DNA from 3 places in the Angustibacter aerolatus genome. Region 3 is predicted to be linked to each of the others. Evidence: predicted binding sites of a transcription regulator. Region 3 holds the regulator's gene; each other region holds the start of a gene.

Region 1 (4,911 bases), on a different contig from region 3:
CGCGACGTCGACGGCGGCGGGTGTCAGCCGCCGGACCGCCGCGGTGGTCACCGGCCGGTCTCGGGCAGCGGCGCGAAGCGGGTCAGCACGCTGACGGCGGTGGCGGCGACGACGACGTGCATGGCCGCCAGCGCCGCGACGGCGCCCCAGGTGGTGCCCGGGATCGCCCGCGAGACGCCGAGCCAGACGTCGGGCACCAGGCTGACGACGAGCACGGCCGGCACCAGCCGGGTCAGCAGCCGCCGCGGGGCGGTGGCGCGGCGCCCCACGAGGTACCACCCGACGGCCGCGAGCACCGTGCCGACGGCGACGTACGCGGGGTAGATCGTGAAGGGGGTGAAGCCCTCGCCGGCCCCGGCGGCGCGGGCGACGGCGACGACGAGCGCGCAGGCGGCGACGCCGACGACGACGGCGAGCAGGGTCGCCGTGGCCAGGCGGCGCAGCCCGTGCGGGCGGGAGGTCCAGGTCGCAGGGGGCGCGGTGGCGGCGTCGCTGGTGGTCATGCGGGCTCCTCGGGCACGGCGACGGCGGTCTGCCGGCGCTCGCAGTGGTCACGCGGGTCGGGCCACCGACGGTTCAGCCGCGCCCGGCGGGTTGCGCAGAGAACCTTGCGCCGCACCGCGCCCGCCGCCGAGAGTCGCAGCCACCCCCCCCCCACCAGCTGGAGCCACCGTGCGCGCGACCACACCGTCCCTCACCGTCGTGGGCTGCCTCGCCGTGAGCGGCCTGCTGCTGCTGGCCACGGCCTGCGGGTCGGACGACCCGGCGCCGACGAGCGGGCCGACCCCGTCCGCGGCCTCGTCGTCCGCTTCGTCCGCGTCCTCGTCGTCCTCGTCGTCGACCACCGCGGACGCGGGCGGCGGCTGCGCGGACGCCGGCCCGGAGATCCAGGCCGGTGCCGGCGCGACCGGGCAGGTGACGGCCGTCGACGTGCCCTCGTGCGACGAGGCCGTGGTGACGACGTCGCTGGGCAGCGCGGCGGACGACGTGCAGGCAGCGCTCGGCGTCTGCAGCATCGCCGCGAACGAGGCGGCCGGCCACGGGGTGGCGTCGGTGCGCGTCGTGTCGGCCGACGGCACCGACCTGGCGAAGGGCACCGACGCCGGCGACTGCGCCGCGTCGTAGGCACCGACGTCCGCTGGCGCCAGCGGCGACGGCCGATACGCTCGCCGGGTGCCCGGACCCGCGACGGTGATCGGCCTCGTCGTCCGGTGGGGACCGCGGCTGTGGGGCGCCGCGCAGGTGCTCACGACCGCGCTGGAGAAGAACCCCGAGCTGCGCCGCCGGGTCGACACCATGGTCGACGGCGTGCGGCGTGCGCAGACCACCCGCAGCCGGCCCGAACGCCTGCGCCGCACGCTCGAGGCGCTCGAGCAGCCCGTCGCGGCCTTCGAGCAGTCGGACGACGCCGAGGAGCGCCGGCTCGGCGAGCAGTGGCGGCAGCGGATGTCGGCCCTGCGCTCCGGCCTGTCGCTGGCGCAGGTGCGCAGCGGCCTCGACCGGCACCGGGCGCTCGGCCAGCTCGACGACGGGGTCGACCGCCTGTTCGCCGACGTGTTCGGCCGCTCGGTGCTCGGCGACGACGCCGACCGGCTGCCCGAGGTGCTGCAGGGCGTCGCCGTCGACGACACCCCACGCCGTCGGCTGCCCTCGCCGTCCGACGTGCTGTCCGCCGTCCGCCGACGCCGCTGAACCCGCTCTAGGCGGCGAGCAGGTGGGTGCGCAGGCGCAGTGACAGGTCGCGGATCGTCTGTCTCGCAACCGTCTCGGCCCGCGCACGATTCGGCGGTCCGGCCCGCCCGGTGGCGTGCACGACCGGGTGGTGGCGGCCGCAGAGCAAGGTGCCGTTGCGCAGGTCGGTCGGTCCGCCGCGACTGAACGGGACGACGTGGTGGGCGTCGCACCAGGCGGCGGGTGCGGTGCAGGTGCCGTAGGTGCAGTGCCCGTGCTCGAGGGCCATGGCCGCGCGCTGCCGCGGGGTGAACGGGTAGCGGGTGTCGCCGACGTCGATCGGCAGCTCGCCGCGGGCGGCGACGTCGAGCGCGACCGGCACGACCTCGGCGTGGCAGAGCAGCGCGTCGAGCACGGCGTCGGGCACCGGGGCGCCGCTGTCGAAGCTCGCGGGGGCGCACGGTTCGCCGAGCAGCCGCTCGACCGGCACCGTGACGACGACCCGGTACGCCGAGCCGTGCGTGCTGGGCAGCACGCCGTCGGCGGCGACCACGGTCTCGGCCAGCCGCTGCAGCGCGTCGTGGCGGCGCTGCCAGGCGGGGCGCGGGTCGGGAGCGCCGTCGGCCGACGGGACGGGAGCCGACCAGGCGTCGAGCGCGGCTCGGAGGGCCGCACCAGCAGCCTGGGTCAGCAGGCCGTCGACGCTGACCAGCCCGTCGGGGCTCGTGGACACGTCGAGCCGCCGTGCGGCGTGCTGCCGCTCGACCGAGCGCTCGAGCTCGTGGTCGGCCTCCGGGTCGACGGTCTGCACGAGCTGCGTCGCGACGACCCGCAGCTCGCGCGGGCTCAGCGGCATCACCGCGCTCTCACCGTCCGCGGCTCCAGCATCGACCAGGCCGCCGCGGGCCAGCCGCAGGAGCGCGTCCTGCGCCTCGACCAGCACCGCGTCGAGCCGGTCGGCAGGGGTGTCGAGCGCGCGGCCGCGGCTGCGCAGCGTCTCGACGGCCTGCACGACGACGTCGGCCTGCTCGCCGTCGACGTCACCCGCGAGCAGCGCCTCGCGCGTCGGCCCGAGGTCGGCCGCGATCGGACGGGTGAACAGCCGGTGCACGCGCTGCACGGTGCGCGCCGCAGCGGCCACCGTCATGGACGGCACCTGCTCGCGCAGCCACGTCGCGAGGCCGGCCTGCCCGTCGCGCCCGACCAGCCCCGACCGCTCGACCTCGGCGAGCACCTGCAGCAGCTCGGCGTCCAGCCGGCGACTGACCCGGTCGTGCTCGACCACGGCGGCCCGCAGGCCGGCGGCGTCGAGCTGCCAGGCCTCCCGCCCACCCGTGATCGTCATGTGACAAGTCTACCAGTGGCCTGCCTGGAACTCCACTGCGACAACGGTTCTCGACGATCTCGATCACGCGGTCGTGCAGACCGCCACGCGGCGGGTACCGGGCACGACCGGGCGGCTGCCACCGTCGCTGCCACCGTCGCCGGACGTGCCGGTGCCGGACGAGCACCGCGGTCGTCGACCTGCACGCCGGGGTCGGCGCCGGCGACCACGAGGTGTCTGCCGAGGCCGGCGCACCTGGCCGTCACCCTGCTCGGTGTCGAGGACGTCGTCGTGGATCGCCTCGAGGACAACCGAGCCGAGTCGCCTCTCCGACGTCGCCTGAGAGCGGAGGGCGTGGGATTCGAACCCACGAGGAGCTTGCACCCCCAGCGGTTTTCAAGACCGCCGCACTCGGCCACTATGCGAGCCCTCCAGGGGCGGCGACTCTACCGCTGCGCACGCCAGGCCGACCCCAGGTGCCGTCTTTGCCCGTTTCGCGGCACCTCGCCCGTTCTGCCGGGGGGACGAATCGCGTCAACGGCTCGGACGACGTGCGGCGGGCAGTACCTTCGATCGTTCGGGGTCGATCTGAGGGAGTGGAGCAGTGAGCGCGCGAGACGACGACGCGGTGGGCCTCGACCCGGCCTCCGCCTACGACATCACGATGGGACCCGAGACGGTGCACGACGACGACGTGGTGGCCGACGACTTCTATCTCGAGGCGCTGCTGCGCGCCGTGGTGGGCTCCGACACCCCGGGCAACGAGGGCGCCTTCAAGATCACCCTGAGCCTCAGCGGCTCGGTGGTGACCGGCACCGTCATCGGCACCCGCGCCTGGGAGCGGCTGTGGACCGACTCGATGCGCGAGTCCGCACCCGCGCTCGCCGAGGCGCTGAGCGACCTGCTCACGCAGTTCGGCCAGGAGGACGACGTCCGCTCGTTCATGCGCGAGGTCGACGACCAGCCCGACCCCGCCTTCCGCTACCTCACGCTGCGCGACGTCACGATGTGGAGCGGCAGCACCACCACGCAGCTGCCGCTGTGGCGGTGCAAGCTGTCCGCCGTCGACGGCTGGTCGCAGGGCGAGCTGAGCCCCCGGCTGCGCCAGGACGGGTAGGCGCGACGTCCACCGGGCGTGACGACCCGGCTGGACGATGGCGTCGCACCGGTGACGGTGCGACGATGACGCCTCCGGTGGGCGAGCGGCCCGCGGGCGGACCGCGATCCGGGACGGGAGGCGGCGGCGTGGCCGAGCAGGGGCGGCACACGGCGGGCGACATCGCGCTCGTCGGCGTACCCGACGACCCCCACGACCCGTTGCCGCCGGGCATGCTGCAGCGCGTCGAGCGCCGGCTGCGGGTGGCGCTGGCGTCCGGGCGGCTGCGCCTGCACTTCCAGCCCGTCGTGTTCCTGCCGTCCGGGCGCACCGCCGGCTACGAGGCGCTGTGCCGCTGGCACGACGACGAGCTCGGCGACGTGCCGCCCGAGCTGTTCGTGCGGGTCGCCGAGGAGACCGGGCTGATCCACGAGCTGGGCCGCCAGGTGCTGCGCTCCGCCTGCACCACCGCCGCGGCGTGGCCGAGCGACGAGGGCCGGCTGCCCAGCATCAGCGTCAACGTCTCGCCGCTGCAGCTGACCGACCTCGGGTTCGCCGAGGAGGTGCGGTCGGCGCTGCGCGACTCGGGCCTCGACCCGGCGCGCATCTTCCTCGAGATCACCGAGAACGCCGCCGTCGAGGACTGGGACGAGACGGCCGCCCGGCTGCGCGGGCTGCGCCGCCTCGGCGTGAAGCTGGCCCTCGACGACTTCGGCGTCGGCCACTCGCCGCTCGCCATGCTGCGCCGGATGCCGTTCGACGTCCTGAAGATCGACCGCTCGTTCGTGTCGCACGTGCACGACCAGGCCCGCGACACCGT
Region 2 (4,911 bases), on a different contig from region 3:
GCTGATGACGCTGGCACTGGTCGGCGTCGTGGTCGGGCTCATGGTGGCGACCGACCAGTTCTCGGCGACGCGGATCGCGCAGCTGCAGTACGCGCAGATCCAGCGCGCGCTGCTCGACGGCTACCTGGCGACGCTGAGGGCCGCTGGTCTGGCCGCCGTGCTGGCGCTGCTGCTCGGCGCCGTGCTCGCCTCGGGACGGCTGTCGGAGCACGGGTGGCTGCGCCGTCCGGCGACGGTGGTGGTCGAGTTCTTCCGCGCCGTGCCGCTGCTGATCCTGATGTTCTTCTTCTACTACGGGTCGCTGGAGTACGGGCTCGGGATCAGCCCGATGTGGTGCGTGGTGCTCGGGTTGACGCTCTACAACGGCTCGGTGCTGGCCGAGGTGTTCCGCGCCGGCGTCGTCGCGGTGCCCCGCGGTCAGCGGGAGGCCGCGCTGGCCGTCGGTCTGCGGCCCGCGCAGGTGCTGCGGCTGGTGCTGCTGCCGCAGGCGGTGCGCAGCATGCTGCCCTCGATCGTCAGCCAGCTCGTGGTGCTGCTCAAGGACACCGCGCTCGGCTTCATCGTGACCTACTCCGAGCTGCTGTACGTGGCCAAGCAGATCGGTGGCCGCATCGACTTCGACTTCCCCTACGTCGTCACCTACCTCGTGGTGGCGGTGCTCTACATCGCGACCTGCGTCGCCCTCAGCCGGCTGGCCAGCTGGCTCGAGGGACGCGCGCGCCGGTCGCCCGCCGTCCGCACGCCCGCGGCGCAGGGGGCCGCGCCGGCGTGACCCGCCGTCGAGACCGCTGGGTCTCGACGGCTCCTGGACCGGCGGTGCGTGCCGGTCGGCCCGGCCTCGCGCCGCCCGACCGGCCGCGCCGTCGTATCGGCCGACACCATCGGCACGCGGCGCCGGGGTGCTCACCGCGAGGTGAGCTGACCCGGCCTCGGGGGGCCAACCGCCTCACTCGATCGGCGCGGCCTCGTCGGCGAGCTCTGCGGCGCGTTCACCGAGCACCTCGCGCACGATCTCGTAGGCGACGCCGGCGCCGTAGCCCTTGCGGGCCAGCAGCCCGGCCAGTCGCTGTGCCTGCTTGTCGGGCGGCAGCCGTTCGATGCTGCGCAACCGGGCGGTCACCAGGCGCCGGGCAGCCGCCCGCTCGGAGTCGTCGGTGACGACCTCGAGCGCTGCGTCGGCGACGTCGCGGTCGACGCCCTTGGTGCGCAGCTCGTGCGCCAGGGCACGTCGGGACAGGCCGCGCTGCTCGTGGCGCGAGCGCACCAGCAGCTCGGCGAAGGCCGGGTCGTCGACCAGACCGACGTCCTCGAAACGGTCGAGCACCTTGGCCGCCACCTCGTCGGTGGCACCTCGCTTGGCCAGAGCCTCGGCCAGCTGGTGACGTGACCGCGGCGCCATCGTCAGCTGCCGCAGGACGATGCCGCGCGCGACCGACTCGGGGTCGGCCTCGGGGGTCTCGTCCGCCGTCCCGCCCGGCGTGGGCCCGTCGGGCCCACGCCGGGTGCGGCGTCGTCGCTGGTCACTCATCTCCGGCCTAGAAGTCGACCTTGACCTCGGCGACCTCGTCGGCCGGGGCGTCGACGCGCGGGCCGACGCCCAGCTTCTCCTTGATCTTCTTCTCCAGCTCGTTGGTCAGGTCGGGGTTGTCGCGCAGGAAGGACCGCGCGTTCTCCTTGCCCTGGCCGAGCTGATCGCCGTCGTAGGTGTACCAGGCACCCGACTTGCGGACGAAGCCGTGCTCGACGCCCATGTCGATCAGGCCGCCCTCGCGGGAGATGCCCTGCCCGTAGAGGATGTCGAACTCGGCCTGCTTGAAGGGCGGGGCCATCTTGTTCTTCACGACCTTGCAGCGCGTGCGGTTGCCGACCGGGTCGGTGCCGTCCTTCAGCGTCTCGATGCGACGCACGTCGAGGCGCACCGAGGCGTAGAACTTCAGCGCCTTGCCGCCGGTCGTCGTCTCGGGCGAGCCGAACATGACGCCGATCTTCTCGCGCAGCTGGTTGATGAAGATCGCGGTCGTCTTGGAGTTGCTCAGGGCGCCGGTGATCTTGCGCAGCGCCTGCGACATGAGGCGCGCCTGCAGACCGACGTGGCTGTCGCCCATCTCGCCCTCGATCTCGGCGCGGGGCACGAGCGCCGCCACCGAGTCGATGACGATGATGTCGAGGGCGCCCGACCGGATGAGCATGTCGGCGATCTCGAGCGCCTGCTCACCGGTGTCGGGCTGCGAGACGAGCAGCGCGTCGGTGTCGACGCCGAGCTTCTGCGCGTAGTCGGGGTCGAGCGCGTGCTCGGCGTCGATGAAGGCCGCGATGCCGCCGGCGCGCTGGGCGTTGGCCACGGCGTGCAGCGCGACGGTCGTCTTGCCCGAGGACTCCGGGCCGTAGATCTCGACGACGCGACCACGCGGGAGGCCGCCGATGCCGAGGGCGATGTCGAGGGCGACCGAACCGGTCGGGATGACCTCGATCGGTGCGCGGACGTCGTCGCCCAGGCGCATGACCGAGCCCTTGCCGAACTGCTTGTCGATCTGCGCGAGCGCGGTGTCGAGCGCCTTCTCGCGGTCTGCGGGAGCGGGCATGCGGTCCTCACCTCTGGGGTCGCGGTCGGGGCTGCCGACCGGCTGTTCGTCGTTCCGTCGAGAGAGACGCTAGGCGGCGCCACCGACAGCGGCCGAGGTCGACGCGCTGCTGTGGACGACCGCTGCCGTCCCCGTCCTGTGGAACGGTACCCGAACACGTGTTCGAGACAGGGCTGTGGACGCGGCGTGTCGCGGCGTGGTCCCATCGTGGGCATGTGCCGGAGCATCAAGACCCTGCGCGAGCCGTTCACCGACGACGTCACCGCCGACGACGTGCACGCGGCCGCCCTGCAGTACGTCCGCAAGATCAGCGGCTTCCGCGCCCCCGCCGCGCACAACAGGGCGGTGTTCGACGCGGCCGTCGAGGCGGTCGCTGCGGCGACCACCGCGCTGCTCGACGGCCTCGAGGTGCGCGGCCAGCACGACGGACGCACCCACACGCACGCCGACGGCCGCACCCACGCGCACGCCTGACCCCGAGCCGGTGGCGAGGGGGCGCCGTCCCGCGACCAGCGGGGCCGCGTGACCGCCCGTCAGCGCAGCAGCAGGGCCGAGAGCCGGCGGCTGGTGACGGTCAGCCCCACCGCGCCCATGGCGACGAGCACCAGCGCGTGCCAGAGGAGGTTCGCGCCCACGTCGCCGAGCACGAGGCCGCGCTCGATGACGACGCCGTGGTACAGCGGGGACAGCTGCACCAGCCAGCGCAGCGCCACCGGGTAGGTCTCGACCGGGAAGAACGTGCCCGACAGCAGGGTGAGCGGCACCAGCGCCATCTGGATGTAGTCGAAGTCCTGGAAGTTGCGGATCCAGGTCGTCGCCGCCATGCCCACGGCGGAGAAGACGAAGCCGATCAGGGTCGCCGCCGGGACGGCGAGCACCGCCCACCAGCTCGTCGTCAGGCCCAGCGCGACCGACACCAGCAGGAACCCGACCACGTAGGCCCCGGCCCGCAGCAGCGACCACGCCATCTCGCCCACCGCGATGTCGCGCGGGCCGACCGGCGTCGCCAGCATGGCGTCGAACGTGTGCATGTAGCGCAGCTTGAAGAACATGTTGTATGTCGCGTCGAAGACGGCGCCGTTCATGGCCGACAGCGCGAGCATCGCCGGCGCCATGAACTGGGCGTACGTCACCGTGCGGCCGTCGCCGAGCGTCACGCTGTCGATGAGCGCCCCCAGCCCGAGGCCGAGGGACGCCAGGTAGAAGACCGGCTCGAGGAACCCGGTGAGGAACGCGACCCACTGGCGCCGGTAGGTCATGACGTTGCGCTCGACGACCGTGCCGGCCAGCGCGAGCGACAGCACTAGACCACCATCCGGCGTCGCAGCGCCCGGGTGGCGAGCACCCAGCCGGCAGCCACCCAGACCAGCAGGTAGGCGACGTGCCCGACGTCCGCCCAGCCCGACCAGGTGCCGAGCGTGGCGTCGCGGGCCAGGCTCGACCCGTGCCAGAGCGGCACCACCCAGGCGAGCGGCTCGAGCCAGTCGGGCAGCTGCGACACCGGGAAGAAGGTGCCGCTGAACAGGAACATGGGGATCAGCACCAGCCGGAACACCAGCGTGAACGACACGTCGCTCTCGGCGCGGGCTGCGACGGCGAACATCGGGCCGGTGTACGCGGCGGTCACCAGCACCACGGCCAGCAACGACAGGACGCCCCAGGCCGACGGGATCGCTCGCAGCGGCACCGCGACGACGAGGAAGACCACGGCGAACGCCAGCGACTGCAGCACGGTGATGACCGCGTGCCCCAGCACGACCGCCTGGCTCGACACGGGGCTGGCGAGCATCGCGTGGTACTGCCGCGACCACTTGATCGAACCGAGCACCGGGTACGACGACGCACCCACCGCGTGCTGCATCGCCGTGGCCACGAGCACCCCGGGCGCGATGAACTGCACGTACGGGACGCCGTCGACGCCCTGGCCCGTGGAGCCGTCGACCAGGGACCCCAGCCCGTACCCCATCGCCCCGAGGTACAGCAGCGGCGAGACGAACCCGCTGAACGCCATGCCGCGCCACGTGCGGCGCCACACCGTCAGGTGGTACGCCAGCACGCGCCCGGCCGACCGCACGACGCCGGGCTCGGCCGGCACCTCGACGGGACGCTCGACGGTCGACATCAGTCGACCAGCGTGCGGCCGGTGAGGCGGAGGAAGACGTCCTCCAGCGTGCTGCGCCGGGTGAGCACCGACAGCGGCCGCAGGCCCCGCTCGACCACGGCGGACGTCGTCGCGTCGCCGTCGTCGGTGTAGAGCAGCAGGCGGTCGGGCAGGACCTCGACCCGCTGGGCCAGGCCCTCGACCTGCTCGGCGAACGGCGCGAGCTCC
Region 3 (4,911 bases):
CGGGTCAGGGCGGTCACCGTGCGGCGGGCAGCCGGCTGCACCGCCCGCACCTCGACGTCCGGACGGCGGGTGGCCTGCAGCGACAGCGCCGGCAGCAGGGCCACCCCGAGCCCGGCCGCCACCAGGCCCTGCACGGCGACCGCGTCGTCGGTCTCGAACGCGACGCGCGGCGCGAACCCGGCGCGCCCGGCGAGCACGAGCAGGTGCTGCCGGCAGCGGGGGCAGCCCGCGATCCACTCCTCGTCGGCCAGGTCGGCCAGCGCCACCCGGTCGGCCGCGGCGGCGTGCCCGCCCGGCAGCACGACCTGCACCTCGTCGTCGAGCAGGTGGGTGGAGCGCAGGTCGTGCACGTCGTCGGTGGTGCCGCTGCCCGGGTAGTCGAAGACCACCGCCACGTCGCAGCGGCCGGCCCGCAGCGCCTCGAGCGCCTCGGGCGGCTCGGCCTCGGTGAAGCCGAGCACCAGGCCCGGGTGGCGGCGGCGGACGTCGGCGAACGCCCTCGGCAGCACGGACGCCGACCAGGACGGGAACGCCGACACGCGCACCCTGCCGGCCCGCAGGCCGGCGATGGCCGCGACCTCCTCGCCCGCGGTCTCGACGGCGGCGAGCGCTGTGACCGCGTGCCGGGCGAGCACCTGCCCGGCCTCGGTGAGCCGCACGGTGCGCCCGGACCGCTCGACGAGCACCGTGCCGAGCCGGGCCTCGAGCCGCCGCACCAGCTGGCTGACCGCCGGCTGGGTGGTGCCGAGCGCGGCGGCGGCCCCGGTGAACCCACCGTGCTCCGCGATCGCGCGGACGGTGCGCAGGGCGAGGACGTCGAGCACGGGGCGAGCCTAGCCACACATCACGTCGTGTGATGGAGACCTGCCCGGCGTACGTGCTTGTGCGTGGGTGTCCCGGTCGGCCAGCCTGGACCGGTGCCCACCACCACGCCGTCCCTCGCCCCTGGGCGCGACGCCGCCGGGTGCGCGGGCGCATCGGACCCCGGGGAGATGCCCACGTCGGCCTGGAGCGCGGCCCCCGGCTACCTGAACGCCGCGACGCTCGGCCTGCCGCCTCGGTCCGCCGTCGCCGCGCTGCAGCAGGCGGTGCTCGACTGGCAGCGGGGCGCGGCCGGACCGGTCGCCTACGACGACGAGGTGCAGCGCGCGCGGGCCCTGTTCGGGCGGCTCTGCGGCGTCGGGCCGGACGCCGTCGCCGTGGGCTCGCAGGCCTCCGTCGTCGCCGGGGCCGTGGCCGCCTCGCTGCCGGACGGCGCCGACGTCGTCTGCGTCGACGGCGACTTCAGCTCGGTCGTCTACCCGTTCCTCGTGCAGGCCCACCGCGGCGTGCGGGTGCGCCACGCGCCGCTCGAGGCGCTCGCCGACGAGGTGGCGCGCGGCACCGACCTCGTGGCCTACTCGCTGGCGCAGTCCGCCGACGGCCGGGTGGCCGACGCGGCCGCGGTGCGCGAGGCCGCCGGCCGCGTCGGGGCCATGACGTTCTGCGACACCACGCAGGCCGCCGGCTGGCTCGACGTCGACGCCGCGGCCGACGACGTCACCGTGTGCTCCGCCTACAAGTGGCTGTGCTGCCCGCGCGGAGCGGCCTTCTCGACGTACTCGCCGAGGGCCCTCGCGGCGGTGCGGCCCGTGAACGCCGGCTGGTACGCGGGGGAGTCGGTCTGGGGCTCCTGCTACGGGCCGGACATGCAGCTGGCGCACGACGCCCGCCGGCACGACGTCTCGCCGGCATGGCTGGCCTGGGTCGGCACCGTGCCCGCCCTGCAGACCCTGCTCGACCTGCCGCCGGGCCTCGCGCGCCGGCACGGCACGGGGCTCGCCGACCGGCTGCTCGCGGCACTCGACCTGCCGCCGGCCGACCGACCGGTCGTGGCGCTCGACGACCCGGCCGGCTCTCGAGCGACGGCGCTCGAGGCGGCCGGCGTCTCGGTCGCCGGGCGGGCGGGGCGGGTGCGCATCGCGTTCCACCTCTGGAACACCGAGGCGGACGTCGAGCTCGCCGTCGGCGCGCTGCGCGCCGCCGGCCGTGGCAGCGGGAGGGCCCCCCTCGCCCTCCCGGGCGGACCGTGACCTGAGCCCGCTTGGGCTGTAAGGTGGGCGGTCTCGTCCAGAGTCGCGGCGAGCCACTCCATGTGGGTGCGTGCACACACGCGCGCTCGTGTGGGCGTCGAACCACGAGATGCAGAGGTCACGATGCCAACCACTGCGACGACCATCCGGCCCACCCGGCCGGCCACCACGACGTGCCCGACCTGAACCGGGGCTTCGAGGCCTCGCCGACCGGTCTCGACACCACCGAGGTCGAGGGCTCCGTCAGCCTCTTCGTCGACGACGACGCCGTGCTCGTCGTCATGCACGGTGCCATCGGGCACCACCTGCACCAGGACGTCCGCGACCTCGTCGACGACCTGGTCTCCGACGTCGCCGACACCGCGCATCGCCCGGTCCGCGTCATGGCGCGCGACGTCACCACCTTCGGTCTGCAGGGGGTGTGGCTGCTCCTCGAGCTGCGCCGTGCCGCCCGCCCCGCCTCGGTGGTCCTCCTGGAGCCCTCCCGTGCGGTGCGCGACGGTCTGAACCTGCACGGCCTGACCCACTTCACGATCGTCGACGACGCCAGCACCGAGCTGCCGAACGGGCTGCCGGGCGCCTGACGCCCACGACCTGCACGACGAAGGGCCCCGCCGATCCGGCGGGGCCCTTCGTCGTGCGGTCGGTGCGGACCGGCGGTCGTCAGATCCGGCGCAGCACCGCGGTCACCCGGCCGAGGACGGTCGCCTCGTCACCCGGGATGGGCTGGAACGCCGGGTTGTGCGGCATCAGCCAGACGTGGCCGTCGCGGCGCTTGAACGTCTTCACGGTCGCCTCGCCGTCGAGCATGGCCGCCACGATGTCGCCGTTCTCCGCGACCTGCTGCTGGCGCACGACCACCCAGTCGCCGTCGCAGATCGCGGCGTCCACCATCGAGTCGCCGACCACCTTGAGCAGGAACAGCTGGCCCTCGCCCACGAGCTGACGGGGGAGCGGGAAGACCTCCTCGACGGCCTGCTCGGCGAGGATCGGGCCGCCCGCCGCGATGCGCCCGACCACCGGCACGTACGACGGCGCCGGACGGTCGTCGCCCGACCCGGTGGGGTCGACCGGCTCCGGGACGGCCGTCGGCGCACCGACCGGCGCCACGTGCGCGTCGGGGGAGACCACCTCGATGGCGCGGGGCCGGTGCGGGTCGCGGCGCAGGTACCCCTTGCGCTCCAGGGCGGCCAGCTGGTGGGACACGCTGCTCGGGCTGGACAGCCCGGCGGCCTCGCCGATCTCGCGCATGCTGGGCGGGTAGCCGCGGCGCTCGACGGCGTCGCGGATGGTCTCCAGCACCCGGCGCTGCCGCGCGGTGAGCCCGTCCCCGGTGTCGGCCTCCGGCAGCTCGTGCACCTCGCCCGTCGGTCGTCCCGGCCCGGCCATGGGTCCTCCGCGTGGTCTGCGGCCACCTGGGTGACCTGGATCGGGCCGGTCTGGTGCGACCGGCGCTGCGTGCTCGTCACCGTAGGACCGGCGCGGTGGCGAATCAAACACCTGTTCGAACGTGTCGGACTGTCGGTGGCGGGTGCTGGAGTGTCCTCGGGTCGTTCGAACGCCCGTTCGGCAGCGCTCGACAGCGTCGGCGGCCCGTGCTAGAAATCGTACAGACGTTCGATCGAACACGCGTTCGACTCGCTCTCCGGAGGCCAGCATGACCGCCATCACCCTCGCCGCACCCCGCACCACCTCGGCACGCGGCCGCGCCCGGCTCGTCGCCGTGCCGTCCGCGCCGGCGGTCCCCGTGCCGCGCGCACGCCGGGTGCCCACGGCGGTCCGGCACGGCAGCCTGCCGCTGACCCGCCGCGGCCGGCTGGTGGTGCTCGCGCTGCTGCTCGCGGTGGCAGCGGCCGTGTCGGTGCTCGCCGGTGGCACCAGCCTGGCCGGCACCTCGGTCGGCGAGCGACCGGCCGTGCGCTACGTGACGGTGCAGCCGGGCGAGACCCTGTGGGCCATCGCCGGCACCGTCGCCCCGCACGTCGACCGGCGCGACACCGTGCAGCAGATCGCCGAGCTGAACGCGCTCGGCGACTCCGGCCTGCAGGCCGGGCAGCGGCTCGCCGTCCCCCTGCAGCAGCGCTAGCCGCACCCTCGGCACGGCACGGCCCCGCGACCACCAGGTCGCGGGGCCGTCGTCGTCCCCGGGTGCCTGTGCTCGGCGTCGTCGAGACACGCCGACGCGCCCCGCCCCTTGCACCGGCGTCCGCCCCGGGTTAGCGTTCACCCCAACATCTAGTAGTTACACGGATGTGCTTCATCCACAGATTGTGGTGCGTCGCCCACAGGTCATCCCCAAGCCGTCCACACCCTCGTCCACAGCCAGGCCCGAGAGGGCCCCCCGGACGTCGGTGGCGGATGGCATGGTCGGGCCCGTCCAGGCGTTGACCACAGAGCGTCCAGCACCCCGGAGGGGAGACGTCGTGCACTGTCCGTTCTGCCGTCACACCGACTCGCGCGTCGTCGACTCGCGAGTCACCGACGACGGCTCCTCCATCCGGCGCCGCCGGCAGTGCCCGGACTGCGGCCGCCGGTTCACCACCGTCGAGACCGCGAGCCTCGCCGTCGTGAAGCGGTCCGGTGTCACCGAGCCGTTCAGCCGGGCGAAGGTGCTGGTCGGCGTGCGCAAGGCCTGTCAGGGGCGCCCGGTCGGCGAGGACGACCTCGCCCTGCTCGCCCAGCGCGTCGAGGAGGCCGTCCGCGCGAGCGGGGCCGCCGAGGTCGACGCGCACGAGGTCGGCCTGGCCATCCTCGGCCCGTTGCGCGAGCTCGACGAGATCGCCTACCTGCGCTTCGCGTCCGTCTACCAGGCGTTCGAGTCGCTCGAGGACTTCGAGGC

Evidence for each region. Region 3 encodes LexA, which represses DNA repair genes until DNA is damaged. Its sites were predicted from a motif close to TCGAACANNTGTTCGA; they were not measured.
Region 1: the regulator LexA is predicted to act here: its motif matches at 3,076-3,091, upstream of ACYVI6_RS07620 (HNH endonuclease signature motif containing protein).
Region 2: the regulator LexA is predicted to act here: its motif matches at 2,733-2,748, upstream of recA (recombinase RecA).

What each region holds. Positions count from the first base shown of each region.
Region 1 covers NZ_BAAHBM010000022.1:17,930-22,840, forward strand. Annotated here, with positions in the region: gene ACYVI6_RS07600 (YbbN family protein) at 1-51, opposite strand, end outside; gene ACYVI6_RS07605 (DUF6069 family protein) at 48-503, opposite strand; gene ACYVI6_RS07610 (hypothetical protein) at 673-1,125, shown strand; gene ACYVI6_RS07615 (hypothetical protein) at 1,174-1,692, shown strand; gene ACYVI6_RS07620 (HNH endonuclease signature motif containing protein) at 1,700-3,016, opposite strand; tRNA gene ACYVI6_RS07625 (tRNA-Ser) at 3,342-3,428, opposite strand; gene ACYVI6_RS07630 (hypothetical protein) at 3,600-4,112, shown strand; gene ACYVI6_RS07635 (EAL domain-containing protein) at 4,241-4,911, shown strand, end outside.
Region 2 covers NZ_BAAHBM010000024.1:19,087-23,997, forward strand. Annotated here, with positions in the region: gene ACYVI6_RS08000 (amino acid ABC transporter permease) at 1-772, shown strand, start outside; gene ACYVI6_RS08005 (regulatory protein RecX) at 947-1,528, opposite strand; gene recA (recombinase RecA) at 1,536-2,582, opposite strand; gene ACYVI6_RS08015 (DUF2277 family protein) at 2,796-3,056, shown strand; gene ACYVI6_RS08020 (ABC transporter permease) at 3,116-3,886, opposite strand; gene ACYVI6_RS08025 (ABC transporter permease) at 3,886-4,704, opposite strand; gene ACYVI6_RS08030 (ABC transporter ATP-binding protein) at 4,704-4,911, opposite strand, start outside.
Region 3 covers NZ_BAAHBM010000044.1:22,570-27,480, reverse strand. Annotated here, with positions in the region: partial or broken gene ACYVI6_RS11510 (LysR family transcriptional regulator) at 1-824, opposite strand, end outside; gene ACYVI6_RS11505 (aminotransferase class V-fold PLP-dependent enzyme) at 993-2,072, shown strand; gene ACYVI6_RS11500 (STAS domain-containing protein) at 2,246-2,656, shown strand; gene lexA (transcriptional repressor LexA) at 2,736-3,461, opposite strand; gene ACYVI6_RS11490 (LysM peptidoglycan-binding domain-containing protein) at 3,730-4,158, shown strand; gene nrdR (transcriptional regulator NrdR) at 4,496-4,911, shown strand, end outside.